Regions from separate parts of the Alteromonas sp. AWJ4_197 genome, predicted to be linked through region 2. Evidence: predicted binding sites of a transcription regulator. Region 2 holds the regulator's gene; the other holds the start of a gene.
What was found. Region 2 encodes FNR, which switches genes on or off when oxygen is low (the NO sensors DNR and NnrR bind a similar motif). Its sites were predicted from a motif close to TTGATCTAGATCAA; they were not measured.

Region 1: a site for FNR is predicted at 8,331-8,344, ahead of ccoG (cytochrome c oxidase accessory protein CcoG). Genes of this name have one in related genera too.

What each region holds. Positions count from the first base shown of each region.
Region 1 is NZ_JBSWWW010000006.1:252,337-263,510, forward strand. It holds gene ACXAGC_RS14960 (acyltransferase family protein) at 1-191, opposite strand, end outside; gene ACXAGC_RS14965 (acyl-CoA dehydrogenase family protein) at 465-2,225, shown strand; gene ACXAGC_RS14970 (ExeM/NucH family extracellular endonuclease) at 2,313-6,800, opposite strand; gene ACXAGC_RS14975 (DUF3016 domain-containing protein) at 7,032-7,562, opposite strand; gene ACXAGC_RS14980 (hypothetical protein) at 7,783-8,148, opposite strand; gene ccoG (cytochrome c oxidase accessory protein CcoG) at 8,414-9,847, shown strand; gene ACXAGC_RS14990 (serine/threonine protein kinase) at 9,819-10,826, shown strand; gene ACXAGC_RS14995 (thiol:disulfide interchange protein DsbA/DsbL) at 10,921-11,174, shown strand, end outside.
Region 2 is NZ_JBSWWW010000004.1:96,732-107,905, forward strand. It holds gene bfr (bacterioferritin) at 1-11, shown strand, start outside; gene ACXAGC_RS09625 (hypothetical protein) at 44-496, opposite strand; gene ccoN (cytochrome-c oxidase, cbb3-type subunit I) at 727-2,160, shown strand; gene ccoO (cytochrome-c oxidase, cbb3-type subunit II) at 2,173-2,778, shown strand; gene ACXAGC_RS09640 (cbb3-type cytochrome oxidase subunit 3) at 2,780-2,953, shown strand; gene ccoP (cytochrome-c oxidase, cbb3-type subunit III) at 2,958-3,917, shown strand; gene ACXAGC_RS09650 (FixH family protein) at 4,071-4,550, shown strand; gene ACXAGC_RS09655 (heavy metal translocating P-type ATPase) at 4,547-6,928, shown strand; gene ccoS (cbb3-type cytochrome oxidase assembly protein CcoS) at 6,933-7,124, shown strand; gene ACXAGC_RS09665 (sulfite exporter TauE/SafE family protein) at 7,117-7,785, shown strand; gene fnr (fumarate/nitrate reduction transcriptional regulator Fnr) at 7,807-8,550, shown strand; gene uspE (universal stress protein UspE) at 8,654-9,574, shown strand; gene ttcA (tRNA 2-thiocytidine(32) synthetase TtcA) at 9,666-10,604, shown strand; gene rssA (patatin-like phospholipase RssA) at 10,608-11,174, shown strand, end outside.

The DNA.
Region 1 (11,174 bases), on a different contig from region 2:
AACCGCCAGGTACCGAAGGTTTTTTTATCCAGCCCCCTGCTGATAATGGAAGTCATCAGGAAACCGGATATCACAAAGAACACATCGACGCCGGCGAAACCGCCGGGCAGGTATTCCGGTTGATAATGAAAAAGCACCACGGCAATCACTGCCAGCGCGCGGAGTCCGTTTATATCTTTACGAAATTGCAATTCATTCCCTGTAAATCACATACCTGAACTCAGAGCGTCTGACCAGGCACTTTTTGTCATCACATAACTACGCTTAAAGGGATAATCAGGATTACCCCGCAACCGGTCTGCTTAATTCACGCTGGTACGGCTACCGCTGCCCTTTCTCAGCTCATAGACTATGCTTTCATTCAGATGACAAACACTAAATTTAAAACCTGCAGGCTATCTTGTCCGGTGAGTTTGTGCATATAATGTTAAAATTCAAACAAGCGTTTAACTTTGGAGTGAACCATGCCGCAATATCAGGCGCCACTGGCGGATTTTCAATTTCTGTTGCGGGACTGGCTGAACGTCAGTGACCATTATCAATCGACCGGACTGGAAGATTTCGATTTTGAGCTTGCCAGCGAAGTGCTCACTCAGGGAGCCAGATTTGCAGAAGACGTGGTGGCACCGCTAAACCGCAGCGGTGACGAAGCCGGCTGTACGTTTGCAAATGGTGCAGTAACCACGCCGCAAGGGTTTGCTGCGGCCTATGAAGAGTATGTTGCCAATGGCTGGAACGCCATGCTTGGTCCGGTGGACTACGAAGGTCAGGGATTACCCTACACCATGGCGGTGCCGGTGCATGAAATGCTGAACTCAGCCAACCTGAGCTGGCGCCTGACGACTATGCTGACAGAAAGCGCCGTTCTGGCTGTCAGCCGCCATGCAAGTGAGGATTTAAAAGCCACTTATCTGGCAAAGCTGGTGTCCGGAGAGTGGACCGGAACCATGAACCTGACAGAGCCACAGGCCGGTACCGATCTGGCTTTGCTGAACACTAAAGCTGAGCCGCAGGACGACGGCAGTTATCGCATTACCGGCAGCAAAATATTCATCACCGGCGGCGACCACGACTGGACGTCGAATATTATCCATATGGTGCTGGCACGTTTACCTGATGCGCCGAAAGGTGTGAAGGGGATCAGCCTGTTTCTGGTGCCGAAGTTTATGCCGGACAGTCAGGGAGAACCGGGTGAAGCTAACTCGCTGTCTGTGGGCAGTATTGAACACAAGATGGGGATCAAAGCCAGCCCCACCTGTGTAATGAATTTCGATGGTGCGACAGGCTGGCTGGTTGGCGGTGAAAACCAGGGCCTGGCCTGTATGTTTACCATGATGAATGATGCCCGTTTTCAGGTAGGTCTGCAGGGGCTTGGTGCTGCAGAAGCCTCTTTCCAGGGCGCACTGACATATGCCAGAGAGAGACTGCAAAGCCGCGCGCCACAGGGCGTACAGCAACCGGACGCGAAAGCCGATCCTATTGTATTTCAGCCTGATGTGGCCCGTATGCTGCTCACCCAGAAAACGTTAACAGAAGGCTGCCGCGCTTTATCACTGTTGTATGCAAAGTATATGGATGCGGAGCACTACGGGACAGAGGACGAGAAACTGCACGCCGGTCAGGTTCTGCAATTTCTGACCCCGGTCTGCAAAGCATTCTTCACTGATATGGGGCTGGAAACCACCAGCCTGGGGATCCAGATATTCGGCGGACACGGCTACATCCGGGAATGGGGCATGGAGCAACTGATGCGGGATGTGCGTATAGCCCAGTTATATGAAGGTACCAATGGCATACAGGCGCTGGATTTAATTGGCCGAAAACTGACCCGCGATGGCGGCAACATGCTGAAAGCGACTTACGATGTGTTCGGCGGACTTGTTGACGCTATGACAGATTCAGACGCCAGACAGAATGCGCAGACTCTCCTGAGCAGCTGGATGGATGCATCCACTGCCTGCCTGGACAAAGATCCGGTATTTGTAGCGGCTGCGGCCTGTGATTATCTGGCATACACAGCGTATTCATTAACTGGTCTTTGCTGGTACAGCATGGCAGATAAAGCCGCGCAGGGAGACAATCCCACCTTTGCCGCAGCGAAACAAAAGTGTGCAGATTTTTACGTTGCACGTATCTTGCCACGGCGGGACGCGCATTTGTCAGCCATGTTAAGCGGCGCTGAGAATGTACTTGCCGTCAGTGGCAGTGAGTTTGACTACCGCTAATTATCACTGGCAACAATAGCCACAGATAAAAAAGAAGGGCGCCTGCAATGCAAGGCGCCCTTCTCATTTATATCAAATCAGCAGTATTTATCTGCTGCGTAACAGCGCCCCAAGATTGCGGCGGGCACCGTTGTTCTGCGCGTCTTCCGTCGCACAGCGGCTGCGTGTACATAACGAACGCATTACTGCGATGTCACGGGTATTCACTTTGCCGTCATTATTTAAATCGAAAGCCATGTCGATAGCCTGACGGGCGATGATAGCAAACATGAAACTGCGGATATCATTGTTATCCACGTCTTCGTCGCCGTCCCAGTCACCTGTCACTGCCTGCACATCTGCGTCCAGCTGATAGGTACCGATAACCGGATCATGGTCAGACGCACGGAAGGGCAGCTCGTTCAGGAATGAAGCCGGCTTATATTCTTCGTTATAATCGAAGAACTCCGGTTCATCACTGTTGATGTGCCATTCAGTAACATCCACCAGCATATCGCGGGCAGCGGCGTTGTTGAACATGTAATCCAGCGTACCCACAAGGCCGTCATAGGTATAGCTGTAAGACGCACTGCCTTTCAATTCAGACACGGTGTCGGTAAAACCGGCTTCTGCCAGTACCTGCACAGGATCTTCCTGAGCATAAGCGTTGTAGTCTCCCAGCAGGATCATCGGCGTGTCCTGATAAGTGCTTTGCAACCATTGTGCAATGGCCATGGCGGCACGGGTACGCTTACGGTTACAGAAACCCTGTTCGGTATTACCGTCTTCCTGACAGCTGCTGCTTGAACCTTTCGATTTCAGATGGTTAACATCAACCACAAAGGTTTTACCGCTTTCAGTGTGTGTAAACAGTTGTGACAGCGACGGACGGTTACCGTAGTCTGCAAACAACACGCCTTCCTCATCAGAAGGACTGTTCGCTTCCATCAGAATCTGCGGTGCACCTGAAGGTGTAACCACGGCAGGACGATACAGAATACCTGATGTAATCGCATCGGTGCCTAACTGTTCAACACCGGCATCTACATAGGCGTAAGTGCCTTCACCGAATTCCGCATTCAGCGCATCAACCAGATGAGCCACTGTACTGTCAGCACCGAAACCGTCATTTTCCAGTTCCAGCAGACCCAGTACGTCAGCATCAATGGCTACCAGCGCGTTGACAATTTTCGCCAGCTGGCGCTGATATTCTGCATAGGAATCTGCACCGCGCTCTGTTGGGAAACCACCTTCATTACCGTCACCGTTGAACAGGTTCAGTACGTTGAAGCTGGCAATTTTCAGGTTACCTTCAGATACCACTGGCGCATCTTCACGGTAGTTATCAGCCAGTAAAGACGGCACCTCAACCGGACGGATTCGGTATGCAGAATAGCCATAGTCCATCACGCCGGTTACACCGGTGATCAGGTCGCCGGAACGGATAGTGTTGTAAGGTGTGAAACCACCTGCAGGCAGCATCCACTCTGACGCATAACCGTCTGCATTGTCGTCAATGATCAGCTTGTTCAGCCCGTTGGCTGTCGCCAGGTCTGCCGCTTCCTGAGAACCCGGTGCATACAGTTGTGTAGGGTTGAACAGACGCTCTGTAGACACCCAGATTTCACCGAAGTCAGAATACGGATAGATATTGCTGATCACCCAGTTTTCGTTACTGGTTACCAGCATACCTTCATATTTTTCAAATCCGGAAGCATCTGTCATAGGCAGAGTAATCGCCACTGCAGATACAGAGCCGGAACCACAGGACAGGGCTTCTGAAGAGGCAGTGATCATTGTGCGGCCGTAGTCTTCACCAACCGTACCCGCTAAACGGACAATCTCACCTTCAGTGACAGAGCCGGCCAGAGAAGAGCTGGCAATGAACACACCTTCAGAGGTTGTCTCGTCGCCGTCACTGTCGCTGCTTTCTTCCTGAATCCAGAAACCGTCCAGAGCCGGTGTCACATGGGTCACAATGGCTTCAACAATCACGCTCTGACCTGAAAGTGGTGAGCTGTCACCGCTTCCCTGTACAGCACTGATGTATGTCGCTTCGTCACCGCAAATACCTAATGATGCGTTGCCGCCATCATCATTGCCGGTGCCGTAGAAACCGAGGTAATCGAAGGTATCCTGAGCGTACGCATCCCATTCAACACTGGGGTCGAACGCATCATAGGCATCACTGTCGCCTTCCGTAACAGAAGACTTGCGCACCAGCGTGCGGTTTTGTGTACGCACGTCACCACCAGACCAGTATGAACCGGGGTCTTCTCCGATAACACCAATACTGTCAATGATCACGCCATTGTTACGCAGCACAACAGCATCATCACCGTTGAACTGAACGCTGCCGCTGGTCATGTCTGCCACATTCAGGATTGGATCTTCCGAAGAAGTATGCGCCAGCACAAATACATCACCCGCAGCCAGTGTGCCGGTTAAAGTGAATGTCTGACCGGCAGAGGCCGACCCGTTAAAGTAAATCTGCACATCGTATGTACTCAGGTCGATGTCAGACAATGTCAGGTTAGCAATCTCAACCGCTTTATTATTAGAACCGCCTTCAATGTATTCAGAAAAGAAAAGCTCTGTGGCCGGAGCTACGTAAGAACCCAGCGGGAAAGGCATTGCCGCAGTGGCATTGCTGGTTTCACCGTCAAACACATTGGTACCGGCAACCTGCCAGTCTGCAATGTTAAACGTTGAAGAAGCACTGCCGCCGGTACGGTAAGCCCAGCTGTCCAGATAATCCCAGTCTGTGCCCGTGCCGTCAGTATCACGGTCACCGTAGTAATCTACCAGCGCGCCGTCACAAAAGACTTCAATGGCATCGTCACCGTTGATAGACATAGCACCACTGGTGTAATCCGGTGCAAAACCGAAGAAGTCTGCGAACCCTGTGGCCTCGCTGGCAACATAAATGAATTGGCCGGCCACAGCTGATACCGCAGGGAAAGTGAATTCCTGACCGTCAGAACCGCCACCATTATTCGCGCCGCCGACACCACACACACTGAGATCATCAATGTTCTGCGTTACCAGTAATTCGATACCTTTAGGTGTACCGCCGGATAACGGGCCGTCAAATACACCGGTAAGCATCAGTGCACCGCTGCCGGAAGGTTGTGGTTCCGGATCGGGCTCCGGTTCAGGGTCCGGCTCAGGATCGGGCGCGGTTACATCACCACAGCTGTCTGCATCGTAAAATAAGTCGATCCATTCAGGATGGTCGACAAACGGATTACGGTTGCCCTGATATTCATAGATGGCACTGTGACGACGGGTTTCGTCAGCATCTACCGGGTCAGCATTGCTCCAGGCAATCAGCGTACACAGTTTGCCCAGCGCCGCTTCACCATTTGAGGTGATACGGTCAACCAGTACCAGGTCAGGCGTAACATCGCTGCCGGCGCCTTCATAGCGCATATCCATGTACATCATCATCCGCGCGATGTCGCCTTTTACCTCGTCACGTGGCTCGAAAGAGTCACTGTCGATACGGTTGGCCGGCGCTTCAGAAAGGGCGTTGTCGGAATTGTCGAAATCCAGGTTGCTGCGGCTGCTGTTTACAGTAATGTCAGACGGACGCAGGTGCTGAATATCGGTATAAGCTTCATTTGACGAGCTGCTGAAACCATGACTCTTTGGCCAGCTGTGCTCACGGTTCCAGTAGTCAGGCTGGCTGGAATACTCGCCGGAGCCGTTTTCTGACTTAGGAATCGATTTGCCGGAATAAATCAGAATGATGTTATCCGGATTTGCAGGATCTTCATCGGTTTCCGTTAATGCCGTCCAGACTTCAGAATAAGTCAGTACCCGTTGACCGGAAATGGTTTCACTGAGTACCTGACGGATAACAGAGGTGTCGGAACTGGCATCGATTTCAGCCTGAACCGCCGCGTAGTATGTAGCAGCATCAAATTCACCGGCATCTGCAACTTTGTCCAGATCAGGACAGTTTGTGCAAACACCGCTTAAGTCTTCGTCACCGCCGCCGGTGCCACTGCCATCATCACCGCCGTCATCACCACTGCCGGTGTAATCGTGGCTGCCCAGGCCTGTGAAATCATCCTGAGCCAGACCTTCCCATTCCGACGTATCATAGGCATCAAACGGGTCAGTATCGCCACCGGCAACACTGCTTAAACGTATGAGTGTGTCGTTCGCTGTGGTTACACTGCCGCTGCCCCAGGAAGAACCGGGGTCAACGCCAACCTGGCCAATACTGTCCAGTACGTTACCGCTGCTGTCAGTCAGAACAATGGCGTCATCACCGTTGAACATGGACTGTGAAGTCAGCACATCAGCCAATGCCTTCAAAGTGTCTCCGGCACTTGAACTGGCAATAACTTGTGTACTTTGCGCTGCGATTGAACCTGAAAGTTCAATGTTTGCGCCCGCTGCAGTTTTTCCGTTGAAATAAATGGACAGTGTATAACCAGTCAGTGATACCGCGCTGTCTGTCGGGTTATAGATTTCTATCGCTTTATTAGAGCTACTCCCTTCAACATACTGAGAAATAAGCAGTTCATCGCCAATGGCAGATGCTGATATCCCCAATACGAGAGGAAGCAGGATTGGTGCTTTCATTATTAGTGCTCCTGCTTGTAATTAGAAACTATCCCAAAGTGCAGTTACAGAGTATAAAGAAATTACTACAAAGAAATGACAATTTTTTGGCCAGCAGCGGTACTTTTTTGACCACATGGTCTGTACTGCCTGGAAACAAAGGGATGCAGGAATATCAGAGAAAATTGATGTACAAGGAAGGGGTTGTGCCCTGAGAATTCAGGGCAATGAAGAAAGTTGCGGGATAACGGGTTAGTTTTGCACCAGCGCGCTGGCCATCTCTTCGTTGAACCATTCTTTTATCATGGCTTTCTCGTAACCCAGGTGCGTATTTTGGGTGAAGGTACGGGGGTTATCTAAAAATCCCATATCCTTTAAGTCAACATCTGCACTCTTAACGACTTTGCCCGCTTCGTTAGTGAGGGTGTAGCTGAATTTAATACGCGGAATGTCCACCCGTTTCACAATGCGAACATCGGTGCCGGTAGCATTGCCAAAAACAAAGCTGCTTGGCCACACCTGGCCGGCAAGATCCAGATTTGTCACCGTGATCGCAAGCTTGTCTTTTTCAGGCAGCTTCTCTGCCAGTTTGGCGAAGTATTCGTCCAGCGCTTTAAATGTGCGCTCACGGAACTTCACCCGGCTTTCATTAGCAGGACGTACATCAGTGTACTTCTCCGGCTTTTCCCAGGTAATTTCTGTGGTGGCAGACCATGCCTGTACAGACAGCAGTAAACTGCCGGCGGTCAGAGAAACCAGTGCAGTTCTAATCAATGTGTTCATGCTTTGCATCTCCCCGATAATTTCGGCCGCGTTGCCCGCGGGCGGCGAAAACATTCTCCGGTTATCCGGTGCCTGCTTTGAGTGGATTTACCGCGCCTCTCATGCGAAATCCCGCACGGAGACAATAAGCAGACACTTTGTTAGAGCAGTGATTAAGCAGATTGTTCCGCTAAATCACCATTATTAAAGCATGAAAAGATGAATGGAAGCTGAACCGCGTTCAGTAGTCCATCGCCAGCAGGCCGGTGGTCTCTATTGAGTGGCAAAACTGCGCCAGTTGCGCACCGTGGATATAAGGATTGATGTTGTCTGTACCACAGAATTTCTTATGGAAGATTTGCACACTGTGGCGGCTCGCCATGATGCCGTCCACGTATTCCTGCTGGAAGGGACGAAGCTGGCCCCGTTGTGCTGCACTGATTGTGTGAAGCTCAGCGAGTTCATTTCTGTCCTGCCAGGTAGCCACATAGGCATACCACTGGCCGACCACATCCTGTGCATCTTTGAACATGTACTGGACGAAGGGTAACCGAAGCACAAAGACCAGTACTACAATCTCTGAAACTACCACAAAACTACGCCACATCTGCTTTACTTTTTCCTGTTGTTTTCTGACTACCCCGGCCTGTTCCCCGCCCGGTAATAAATCATTGGTGACAATTAGCCCTGTAGATAATTTAACCGCTTAACGTCAAGTGCAACAGATTTGTTTTCATACTTATTTATGAGGTTTTATAAGCCTGAGTAGTATGCACAGAAAGGGTTTATTTGATCTATATTAAGTGTGGCGGACATACACTTGTTATACTGCCCGCAGTACACTACACACCTGTGCCAGTTAAGGTTGCCTAATGAGCGAACAAATTCAGGTAAAACAAGTATCCACGGTAAAAGTACACCAGCCCGCCGGCGGCGTAAGTCATAAGCGTCAGTCTGCACGCAGTCAGATTTATGTGCGCGCGGTGAAGGGCCCCATCGAAACGTTCCGCCGCCTGTTCGGTTTTATCTTCCTGGGTTTATTCGCCGTGATCCCCTGGATCCGCTATGACGGCCATCAGGCCATTCTTCTCGATATCATGGAGCAGCGGTTTACCATCTTCGGTCTGACTTTATGGCCTCAGGACCTTACCCTGCTAGCGTACATATTTATCGTCGGTGCTTTCGCCCTGTTTTTTGTTACCACATTTGCAGGCCGTGTGTGGTGTGGTTTTATGTGCCCGCAAACTACCTGGGTCTACATGTATATCTGGTGCGAAGAGAAAATTGAAGGTCCCCGTAATAAGCGTATCAAGCTGGATGAAAGGGCCATGGACTTCGACAAGTTCTGGCGCAAAACACTCAAGCACAGCGCGTGGATTGCCATCGCCCTGCTGACCTCACTGACGTTTGTGGGATACTTCACGCCAATCGGACAGTTATTTATCGATTTTTTCACCTTCAATGCCGGCTTCTGGTCAGTATTTTCCATTCTGTTTTTTACCTTCTGTACCTATGGTAATGCCGGATGGATGCGTGAAATCATGTGCACCCACATGTGTCCGTATGCCCGTTTCCAGTCTGCCATGTTTGATAAAGACACCTTCACCGTGTCATACAATTACAACCGTGGTGAAAAACGCGGACCCCGCCCCCGCAAACTCAGTCATGAAGATCTGGCGACAAAACAGTTGGGAGACTGCATAGACTGCAACTTGTGTGTGCAGGTGTGTCCCACCGGTATCGATATCCGTAACGGTCTGCAATACGAATGCATTAACTGCGGCGCCTGCGTGGATGCCTGCAACGGCGTTATGGAGAAAATGAATTATCCGAAGGGACTTATCAGCTTTACCTCTGAGGAAAGGCTGACCGGCGGAACCACTCATATCGTCAGACCCAAACTGATAGGCTACCTGATTGTCCTGCTGCTGATGGTCGGGTTACTGATTGCCGACATTGCCACCCGCACGCCGCTGGAAGTGGATTTAATCCGCGACCGTAATTCTCTGTACAGGGAAAACGGTAAAGGCAACGTGGAAAACGTCTACACCATTAAGATTCTGAATAAATCTCAGGACACCCACACCTATACCATTCAGGTTGAAGGCCTGCCCGATTACAACATTTTGGGTGACACAACCGTGACTGTGGGTGGCGGAGAAGTCTTCAGTATGCCAATATCTCTGGAAACCTCTCCGAAGAACCTCAGCGAGGCGGTAACGGAAATATCATTCCGTGTCCGTACTCAGGACGCTGAGGGCAATGTTGTGGAAGTCAATGAACCAACAAAATTCCTCTACCGGTGAAACACCTCAGGGTGATTTCGCCTTTTCCGGGCTCAGCCCGGATACTGTTTTAGACGCGCTGGAAACCTGTGGCATTTATCCTGAGTCCGGTTTACTGGCGCTGAACAGTTACGAAAACCGCGTATATCAGTTTAAAGCCGAAGACGGTCAGCGCCTGGTGGTCAAATTTTACCGTCCCGGTCGCTGGACAGATGAACAGATCCTCGAAGAACATGCCTTTGCTCTGGAGCTGGCCGGTGCCGATATTCCTCTGGTAGCCCCGCTTACCATCGATGGCAAAACTATGCAGCAGACTTGCGGATTCCGCTTTGCGATATTTCCGTCGGTAGGCGGCAGACAGTTTGAAGTCGACAACCTTGATCAGATTGAATGGATGGGACGCTTCATTGGCCGTATTCACCGTGTGGCTCAGGCCAAACCTTTTGTTCACCGGCCAGAGCTGAATACTCAGAGCTTTCTGGATGCACCAAGAGATGTGCTTACCCGCAGCCGCTTGCTGCCGTCACATCTGGAAACCGCTTTTTTCGCTATTCTCGATCCGCTGATCAAAGAAACCCGCCAGCGCTACCATAATTCAACCCTTATCCGCTTACATGGCGATTGTCACCCCGGCAATATTTTGTGGCGTGATGGTCCCATGTTTGTCGACCTGGACGACTGCCGCAGCGGTCCGGCCATTCAGGATTTGTGGATGATGCTTTGCGGTGACAGGCAGCAACAGATGTTGCAACTTGATGTGCTGGTGGAAGCCTATGAAGAATTCCATTCATTCGATAACAGCCAGCTTACCCTGATAGAACCTCTGCGGGCGATGCGTATGGTGCACTATATGGCATGGCTGTCACAGCGATGGGAAGATCCCGCTTTCCCCCGTGCATTCCCCTGGTTTGCCGAAGACAAATACTGGGAAGGACAAATTCTGGCACTGAAGGAACAGCTGGCAGCCCTGCATGAACCGCCGTTAAAACTGGGTTACTAGCCCTGAGATGTGAGCGACTTGTCGCGTACGCTACCCGGACGGGAATTGCTGTGGTACTCTTTTTTTGTATTTTGGTTTTACGGATTGTTAAACAATGAAAAAAATAGGTTTATTTCTGCTGGCGGCACTGATGATCCCGTTGCAGGCCTGTGCAGATGACGTTAAATGGAAAGAAGGTACGCACTATAAAGTACTGGATGAGCCGGCGACAGCCAAACCGGAAGTGTATGAATTCCATTCATTCTGGTGTGGTCACTGCTACCGCTTCGAGCCGGTTGTAGCTGAAATTAAGAAAGATCTGCCTGCCGGCACCAAGTTCACAAAAATTCACGTAAACTTTATGCCCGG
Region 2 (11,174 bases):
CGCAGATGTAAGCCGGATTGTTTCGATAAATGCCCTGACCTGTTCAGGGCATTTTTGTTTCGAAGAACATCACGTAGGGGTCCGGTTTATCTTTTACATGGATCAACATTTTCCAGCGCATCTGTGGCTCAGAACAACTACCCAGCATAAACCATCCGGACCAGCTACCTTCTTTTATCCGTTCAGCCAGCACCGGCACCTTGCCCATATACATGTTTACCCCTTCAATCCAAACACTCTCAATTTGTTGAGAAAAGGGTAAAGAAAAGTTAACTGTTATCGATTCTTCTGCCTCCGGTATACTTTCAAATGTGGCAGAAACCTTATTTTGTTCATGGCCAATTTCACAGGTCAAATTGACAAATGTACACGGATTGCCTAAACCGTTATCTGTGTCAGTTGTTGTTACCTGTTGCTTTGAAAGATACACACCCAGCGCCAGGATCAGAATGAGTGTGGGGATGATGAATTTTTGCGCTTTTTTTGTTGTTTTCATGTGAAAATTATACTGTAAATAGCGACGGTTTATTACTACCTTTGACGGAGATCAACCCCGACTAGTTTATGGTATCTTTTTGTAAATAAAAATCTTATTATCCGCGTACCAGCTGACCTGTCTATAATTACAACAGAATTAAAAAGGTCAAGCGTTAAGCCTGCAACTTGCGCAAAACCGGAATCCGGCAGTTGGAAACCCATTTACCATTGAAGTGGAATATCAATCAAATGAGTGAAATAAGCCAAGCACAACCTGATTACAACTATAAAGTAGTCAGGCAATTTACCATCATGACAATTGTCTGGGGTATTATCGGCATGGGGCTGGGAGTATTTATTGCTGCGCAATTGTTTGCTCCTGCACTTAACTTCGATACACCCTGGCTGACGTTTTCCCGATTAAGACCGTTACACACCAACGCAGTCATTTTCGCTTTCGGCGGATGTGCACTGTTTGCAACGTCTTATTATATTGTTCAGCGTACCAGTCAGGTACGTTTATTCAGCGACAAACTTGCTGCCTTTACCTTTTGGGGCTGGCAGGCCGTTATCGTTCTTGCTGTTGTCACTTTGCCCTTCGGCATTACTGCCAGTAAGGAATACGCTGAACTTGAATGGCCTATCGATATCCTTATCGCGCTGGTCTGGATTGCTTACATCATAAACTTTTTCGGTACCATCATCATTCGTAAGGTATCGCACATTTATGTAGCAAACTGGTTCCTAGGCGCGTTTATGCTTACCGTAGCAGTGCTCCACATCGGTAACAGTATGGCGATTCCGGTTTCTTTCACGAAATCTTATTCACTGTATGCAGGTGCGGTGGATGCTATGATGCAGTGGTGGTATGGACACAATGCGGTTGGCTTTTTCCTGACAGCGGGTTTCCTTGGCATGATGTACTACTTCGTGCCTAAACAGGCGGGACGCCCGGTGTACTCTTACCGCTTATCCATTATTCACTTCTGGGCTCTGATTTCGCTATACATCTGGGCCGGTCCTCACCACCTTCACTTTACGGCGCTGCCAGACTGGACACAGTCACTGGGTATGGTGATGTCGGTTATCCTGTTCGTGCCCTCCTGGGGCGGCATGATTAACGGGATCATGACGTTGTCAGGTGCATGGCACAAGCTGCGTACTGACCCGGTGCTGCGTTTCCTGATTGTTTCGTTGTCTTTCTACGGCATGTCGACCTTTGAAGGTCCGATGATGGCCATCAAAACCGTCAATGCGCTGTCTCACTATACAGACTGGACTATCGGTCACGTTCACTCAGGCGCACTGGGCTGGGTAGCCATGGTGTCCATCGGCTCTGTATATCACCTCATTCCTGTATTGTTCGGACAACGTGCAATGTACTCCACCAAACTGGTGAACGTGCACTTCTGGCTGGCTACTATTGGTGTGGTGCTTTACATCGTTGCCATGTGGATGTCCGGTGTACTGCAAGGTCTCATGTGGCGTGCAGTGAACGCCGACGGAACGCTGACCTACAGCTTCGTTGAGTCACTGGAAGCCTCCAAACCCTTCTATGTGGTGCGCTTTATCGGTGGTGTGTTTGTGGTTGCCGGCATGCTGGTGATGGCCTACAACACCTGGAAAACTGTACGTGCGCCCAAGGGCAGCATTGCAGCTGAACCCGCCGCACAGGCAGCATAAGGAGTCGTTGTTGTGAAGAATCCACATGAAATAATTGAGAAAAACATTGGCCTGATGACTGTGCTCATTTTGATTGCCATCAGCCTGGGAGCCCTGGTTCAAATTTTGCCGTTGATGTTCCAGCAGCAGGTACTTGAGCCGGTAAAAGGATTAAAACCTTATACAGCACTGCAACTGGAAGGCCGCGATATCTACATCCGTGAAGGATGTGTTGGCTGTCACAGCCAGATGATTCGTCCGTTCCGTGCTGAAACAGAACGTTACGGCCACTATTCAGTAGCCGGTGAGTCGGTATGGGAGCATCCCTTCCTGTGGGGTTCAAAACGCACCGGTCCTGACCTGGCGCGTGTTGGTGGCCGCTACAGTGACGAATGGCACCGTGTACACCTGATTAATCCCCGCAACGTGGTACCGGAGTCTAACATGCCCGGTTTCCCGTGGCTGGCAGAGAATACGCTCAGCGGTGAAGATACGGCGAAGAAAATGGAAGTGTTCCGCGGCTTTGGTGTGCCTTACACCGATGATGATATCGCCGGTGCACAGGCGGCAGTAAAGGGTAAAACAGAAATGCAGGCCCTGATTGCTTACCTTCAATCCCTCGGCACATATCTGAACTGATATGGATCAGGGAATAGCGGGCAGCATTTTTACTGTCGTAGTGTTTGTTTGCTTCATTGGTGTGGTCTGGTGGGCGTTCAGCGGTCGCAATAAAAAGCGGTTCGATGAAGCGGCTAACCTGCCCTTTGCCGACGAAGTGAAAGAGAAATCTCAAAAGAATAAGCAGGAGTCTTGAACTCATGAGCACGTTTTGGACAATTTGGATCTCAGTGATCACACTGGGTACCATTATCGGCTGCTTCATCCTGTTACGCTGGGCACTGGCTAATAAAACCGGTGTAGCAGAAGGTGAAGGCATGGGGCACGTCTTCGATGGTATCGAAGAAATTAATAACCAGTTACCCCGCTGGTGGACTATTTTATTTTACGTTTGTATCGTCTGGGGCTTTGTGTATCTCGCTTTGTTCCCGGGGTTAGGTGCATGGCAGGGTTTCCTTGGCTGGAAAAGTTCGAACCAGAACATCCAGTCACTGGAAGAATCTGCTCAGGCCCGTGCTGATGCGAAAGAGAACGGATTACTGGTTAAATACGACCGCGAGCTGGATCAGGCTGCGGAATTGTATGACCCGATTTTCGAAAAATACGCGGCAGTACCGGTTGAAGAACTGGCCAATGATCCTGAAGCAGTAAAAGTAGGACAGCGTCTGTTTTTACAAAACTGTTCACAGTGTCACGGTTCTGATGCAAGAGGCGCCAATGTGGGCTTCCCTAACCTCACCGACGACGACTGGCTTTACGGAGGCAGTGGCGCAAAAATTGTTGAAACCCTTACACTGGGTCGTCAGGCCGCTATGCCTGCATGGATTGCTTCCATGGGTGAGCAAGGTATCAAAGAGACGGTTGCCTATGTACTCAGTTTGAGTGGCCGGGAACAGGAGCCTGAAATGACTGCGCTGATTGATGACGGAAAAGCCCGCTTTATGGTGTGTGCTGCCTGTCACGGCATGGACGGTAAAGGTAACCAGTTACTCGGTGCGCCGAATCTGACGGACAATATCTGGCTGTACGGTTCTTCTGAACAATCGGTCACTGAAACGCTGACTTACGGCCGTAATGGCGTGATGCCTTCATTCAAGAAAACCCTTGGTGATGACAAAATTCACGTTGTCGCCGCCTACGTGTACAGCCTGTCTAACTGACCCTGGTTAATTACACTGCTGTCATTCAAAAAGCCCTGTTTTCAGGGCTTTTTTGTGTGAAAATACAAACAGAACTTGATGGAAATCATCATAGTAAGTTTTATTTCCTGTAATCTTGCACCTTCAGATGTGCGCAGTTAAATAAGTGGTGATATGCAGACGCCCTGGTATAAACAATTCTGGCCCTGGTTCCTGATCACGGTACCTGTGCTGACAGTCATTATGAGCGGTTTTCTCATCCATTTTGCCACTTCCGGTGAAGACAGTCTGGTCATTGACGACTATTACAAAGAAGGAAAAGCCATCAATGTGCGTCTGGACAAAGTCGAACGGGCGAAAAAGCTGAATATCACCACCGATCTCACCATTGAAGGAAGCCGCGTCGCGCTGAAGTTTCATTCCGGTATTCCCCAATCCGGTGCCGCACTGAAACTGACCTTTTTCCACGTAACCCTGGAATCACTGGATACCGAATTATTACTTACCCGTGATGCCGGTGGCGTGTACCGCGGCACAACGGATACCGTTTTGTCGGGTAAATGGCGCGTTTCACTCACACCGCTGGATGAAGAATGGAAAATCCAGAATACACTCCAATTACCGGCCTCCGGTATCATTAAGTTTAACCCGTGAGCGACGACTCTTCTTGTTACCACTGTGGCGAGCCTAATATACCCGGTAAGCCGTATACTGCATTTGTACTCGGGCAGGAACGTCATTTTTGCTGTCCGGGCTGTCAGGCCGTGGCTCAGGCCATCACCGGGAACGGACTGGAAGACTATTACCGCTTCCGCACTGAACCGGCCTCTAAAGGTGATGCAGCATTAAGCGAAACACTGGATAAACTGTCTGTCTATGACGAGCCTGCCTTACAGGAAGAGTTCGTCGTTGATAACGGTAATAACAAGCATATTGAGCTAACTCTTGAAGGCATAACCTGTGCGGCCTGCGGCTGGCTGATTGAAAAGCAATTGTCGCGTATCACCGGTGTCAGCCAGATTGCGGTGAATGTAGCACAGCGACGCGCAGTGGTTATATGGCAACCTGAGGCAGTATCGCTCAGCAGCATCATGGCTACGCTACGGCGTATTGGTTACCCGGCGCTGCCGTTTCAACCGGACCAGCATGAAGCTTCATACAAAGCGGAAGATAAGCGCTTTTTGAAAAAACTCGGCCTCGCAGGTCTGATGACCATGCAGGTAATGATGCTGGCGGCGGCCCTGTATTTTGATTTATTCGATGCAATGGATGCACAGACACGGTCTTATTTTCACTGGATAGCGTTGGTTCTGACCACACCGGTGGTGCTGTATTCCGGCAGTACGTTTTACGTTGGCGCGCTTAAGGCTTTGTCGGCCCGGACCGTGAATATGGATGTACCGGTGAGTATTGCAGTGTTGGGTACCTGGCTGTCCGGTCTGTTTGCAACGGTTACCGGTCGCGGCGAAGTGTATTTTGAATCAGTTTGCATGTTTATTTTCCTGCTTTTACTGAGTCGTTTTCTGGAACACCGGAGCAGGCACCGCGCCGCGCAGATCTCAGCGAATATGTTGCAGTATATTCCGGTAACCGCTAATCAGGTGGCTGCGGATAACACCGTAACACAGGTACTGGCGAAATCGCTCAAAACCGGCGATGTTGTTGTGGTCAAAGCCGGAGAGACCATTCCCGTAGACGGTATTGTGACTGACGGTGCCAGTGAAACCGATGAATCGATGCTTACCGGCGAGTTTAATCCGGTGCGTAAACAAACCGGCGATACGGTGTTCGGGGGTACGGTAAACCGTACCGGCGTAATAACGGTAACGGTAACCAGGGCGTTAAAATTTGCGCTGGTAAATCAGATCATCCGTCTGCAATCCACCGCTATGGCTGCGAAGCCCCGGGTCGCTCTTATGGCTGACCGCTTTTCCAGTTATTTTGTCGCCGTAGTACTGATTACGGCTGCATCTTCATGGGCTTACTGGCACTGGCAGGGTAATGATAATGCCTTTTGGATCAGCATCGCGGTACTGGTAGCAACCTGCCCCTGTGCGCTGGGGCTGGCTACGCCATCTGCCCTCACCTGCGCAATGGCAAACCTTAACCGGCATGGCATTTTATTGAAAAGAGCCGATGCACTGGAGCAAATCAACCACGTAGATACCCTGGTGCTGGATAAAACCGGAACGCTGACCGAAGGAAAGTTTGCTCAGATAAACAGCTGGTTTGCTGAGCCGGCACGGGAAAATGAAATCCGTGCTTTGATGGGAGCAATAGAGTCCCGTTCAGAACATCCGGTTGCCGCTGCCTTTGTTTCTGATAACAATCAGGGATTAATTCTGAGCCAAGTTGACGTTGTGGCCGGAATGGGCATCAGCGCGCAATGCAATGGCCGCAGTTATAAAGCCGGTTCGGCTTCTTTCACCGGTGTTGATGCCGGCCTGTCGCCCTTTCCCGCTAACGTGTTTCTTACCGAAAACGGTGTGCCCGTTGCCGCCTTTCGTGTAGCAGATAAAATTAAAGCGGATGCCGCAGACAGCCTGAGCAAATTGGCGCAACTGGAGCGGATAATTCTGAGTGGCGATATTCAGCAAAATGTTGACGACATTGCAGCGAATTTACCTGTAGACAAAGCCACAGGCGGGAACAGCCCTGAAGATAAATTAAATGCCGTGACAGCCCTTCAGCGGCAGGGCCGTCATGTCATGATGCTGGGGGATGGTATTAACGACGCGCCGGTGATGGCAGCGGCTGATGTTGGCATTGCAGTGGGTAATGCCACGGATATCGCAAAAAGTGCCGCGGATGTGATTTTATTAAATGATAAGCTGGCTGTACTCGGACACCTTACTCTGATGGCCAGAAGAGTAAAAGCGACAGTCAGGCAGAATATGGGATGGGCCGTAGGCTACAATCTGGTTATCCTGCCGTTTGCAGTGTCCGGCATCCTGACGCCGTGGATGGCGGTGATTGGTATGAGTCTGAGTAGTATTCTGGTAGTAACAAATTCGACGAGACTGTTAAAGTAACGCTATGAGTATAATTTACGTCCTTATTCCCCTTGCTGTGATCATTGTGGCCATTGCCATCGGCGTATTTTTTTGGGCAGTAAAATCTAACCAGTTTGAAGACCTGGATCGCCAGGGCTACAGTATTCTTTTCGATGATGATTTATCTCCTGAAGAAAAAAAACTGGCCGAAGAACGAAAAAAACTCAATGAGTGATCTGTCGTTTTTTTCTGCCTTGCTGGTCGGGCTGGGCGGAGGCGTTCATTGTGTGGGAATGTGCGGCGGCGTATCGCTGGCACTGTCTGCCGCCACGCCGGCAGGCTCATCGCCTTTACCCTATGCGCTTAGCTACAACTTTGGTCGTATATTCAGTTACATACTTGCCGGCGCTGTGACCGGCGGCATCGGGCAGATAGCGAAAGAAGCTGTACCCGTGACCGGCCCCGTACTCGCCGTCATCAGTGGCATTATGCTGATTGCCATGGCCTGCTATCTGGGTAACTGGTGGCGTGGCCTGACCGCTGTTGAAGCCCTCGGCAGTAAACTCTGGCAAAGAATTCAGCCGTTGTCGAAACGGTTTTTACCTTTCAGGTCTCCTACCAGCGCCTTTCCCTATGGTATGATTTGGGGATGGTTGCCCTGTGGACTGGTTTATTCCACCCTGACATGGGCACTGGCTTCAGGGACGGCAATATCCGGTGCTGTAATCATGGCCGGTTTTGGTTTAGGAACGCTACCGGCGTTGCTGGCTGTCCGGGCTGGTGCAGACTGGCTTTCCTCAGGTTTCAGACAACCCGTAGTTCGTCAAATCATTGCTTTGAGTTTGCTGTTGTACGCATTATTGCTGTTGTGGCGGGCTTTAAGTACTATACATTAGAATTATCGCAAACAGCGGAAAGTGAGCATGCAAAAACGTTCGGATTTTTCTATACACTGCCAGAATTGCAGTTTCAGTCATTTGTGTCTGCCCGTGGCCCTCAATAAAACTGAGATTGAGTCACTGGATGACATCATTGAACGCAAAAAGCCTTTGCATAAACACGACACCCTGGTAGAAGCCGGCGATAAATTTACCTCTCTGTACGCTGTGCGGGCAGGTTCATTTAAGTCTTTTGTCACCGATAAAGAAGGTGAAGAGCAAATTATCAGTTTCCACTTCCCGGGCGATATTATCGGTTTTGACGGTTTACGTGACGACACTCACCAGAGTTACACTCAGGCGCTGGAAACTGCCATGGTGTGTGAGCTGCCCTATTCCACCCTTGAAAAAATGTCTGAGCAATTCCCGAAATTGCGCCATCAGATCATGCGTTTTATGAGTGCTGAAATTAAGCAGGATCATGAAATGATGATGCTGCTGAATAAACGGACGGCAGAAGAACGTCTGATTTATTTTATCGCCCATCTGTCCGGTCGCTTCGAAGAACGGGGTTTTTCTCACCGTCAGTTCAATCTGAGTATGACCCGCAACGAAATCGGTAATTATCTCGGATTAACGGTAGAAACGATCAGCCGCTTGCTGACCCGCTTCCAGAAAGAAGGCATTATCAAAGTAGACGGGAAGCTCATTACTGTTCTGGATTTTACGGCTATGGATAAAAAGCTGCACTCTATGGACATTCCTACTCTTTGCGTGGATTAATATCCCGTTGAAATATTGATCTGAAACAAGGTCTCTCCTGCTGTAAGTCTTATACTAAAGATGAAGGCAGTATTTATTGTCTGCATCAATAAGGAGAGACGCCATGATCACCTGCAAACGTATTCTCGCCGTCGTTCAGGCCGACAACCCTGAACAACCTGCCCTTTCAAGAGCCATCGAAATTGCCCGTAAAACCGGTGCAGAAGTACACGCACTGCTTGTTGTATACGACTTTTCTTATGACATGACAACAATGCTCACCCGCAGTGAGCGTGAAGCCATGCGTGATGCGGTAACCAAAGACCGCATTGCCTGGGCAGAAAAAAATCTGACCCGCTACGATGATTATGATGTAAAGGTTGCTGTTGAGTGGAGTGATAAACGTTACGAAGCCATTACCCGCTACACCATTAACCGTCAGGTTGACCTGGTCGTTAAAGCTACCCGCAAACACGATGATTTTGCATCAGTGCTCTTTACACCAACAGACTGGCACTTACTAAGAAAATGTCCGGCTCCGGTTTTACTTGTCAAAGCTCATGCCTGGCCTGAACACGGTAATATTGTTGCGGCAGTCAATGTGGGTACAGAAGACAAAGAACATGCACAACTGAATGACAAGTTGACCGGTATCGCAAAGGATTATGCAGAGTTACTGAGCGGTCAGGTACATCTGGTTAATGCCTATCCTTCTGCCCCACTGAATATCGCCATTGAGATCCCCGATTTCAATCCTGAGACGTATCATAACGCTGTGCGCAATCATCATGTTCAGGAAATGGAAAACCACAGCGCTAAATTTGGGATCGGCGTAGCAAATTGCCATGTTGTTGAGGGATTACCTGATATAGCTATTCCGAAAGTGACTGAACAGCTGGATGCAGAACTCGTCGTCATCGGTACCGTGGGACGTACAGGCATATCAGCCGCCTTTTTGGGCAATACTGCAGAGCATGTTATTGATAACCTGAATTGCGATGTGCTGGCGGTTAAACCTGACGGGTTTACGTCTCCGGTTAAGTAAATGCGCGATAACGGAATGCTGCTTGTGTAGCAGCATTCCGTCTGCTTTTGTATAATGGTACTTTTATTTTTCCAGCCAATTCTGAAGTGCCATGAATCAAGTAACATCTACGCCATCTGAGAACGCCAGTCACAGTGCGCAAAGTAAACAAAAATACAACTTTAACAAGTTGCAGAAAAGACTGCGCAGACATGTTGGCAAAGCCATCGAAGACTTCAATATGATTGAAGACGGCGACAAGGTCATGGTGTGCTTATCCGGCGGAAAAGACAGCTATACCTTGCTGGATATCCTGCTATTTTTACGCAAAATTGCACCGGTCAATTTCGATATCGTCGCGGTTAACCTCGACCAGAAGCAGCCCGGCTTTCCGGAGCATGTGTTACCTGAATACCTGAATTCTCTGGGTATTGACTACAAAATTGTAGAAGAAGATACCTATTCCATTGTTAAAGATAAAATCCCTGAAGGGAAAACCACCTGTTCACTGTGTTCAAGATTAAGACGCGGGATCCTGTACCGTACTGCAAAAGAACTCGGCGCAACCAAAATAGCCCTCGGTCATCATCGTGATGATATGTTGGAAACATTGTTTCTGAACATGTTCCATGGCGGAAAGCTAAAAGCCATGCCCCCCAAACTGGTAAGTGATAATGGTGAACACATTGTTATTCGCCCGCTGGCTTATTGCAGTGAGAAAGACATTCAGAAATACGCTGACGCCACTGAGTTCCCGATCATCCCCTGTAATCTTTGCGGTTCTCAGGAGAATCTGCAAAGACAAAATATTAAAATGATGCTGCAGGACTGGAATAAGCGTTTTCCGGGTCGCATTGAGTCTATGTTCCGTGCAATTCAGAACGTTGCCCCATCACACCTCGCTGATGGCAATTTGTATGATTTTAAAGGGATCAAGGCCACAGGCGCACCGGTAGAAGACGGTGATACAGCCTTCGACAAGCCGGATTTTACCAGTGCGGTCAGTGATGATGCACAATCCCCTGTTCAAATTGTTAATCTGACGGAATAAACCATGAAAATCGGACTCGCACTCGGTGCCGGCGCTGCAAGGGGCTGGACACATATTGGCATCATTGAAGCACTTGAACGGCTGGGCGTTAAGATAGATGTGGTTGCGGGTTGCTCGATAGGTGCTTATGTGGGTGCAGCCTATGCAAGTGGTAAGCTTGAGCACCTCAAAGAGTGGGCTTGCTCGTTAACAGAATGGCAAATCCTGTCTTTAATGGGTGTTGGCATCCGCAAAGGTGGCATTGCCAGCGGACAAAAAGTGTTTACCAAACTGGCGGAAGAATTTTGCGCCCCGTCTTTTGAAGAGATGAATAAACCCTTTGCTGTGGTTGCCACGGATTTATACTCCGGCCGCGAAGTCATGTTCAACCAAGGGCCCGTTGATAATTGTATTCAGGCATCCTGCGCAATTCCTGCCTTGTTCAGTCCGGTTGAATATAATGGCCGGTGGCTGGTGGATGGTGCTGTCGTCAATCCTGTACCTGTAAACCTTTGCCGTCAACTGGGCGCAGATTTTGTGATTGCGGTGAATCTCAACGCTGATTTCAAGCCTCAGCGCCTGGAAAGACCA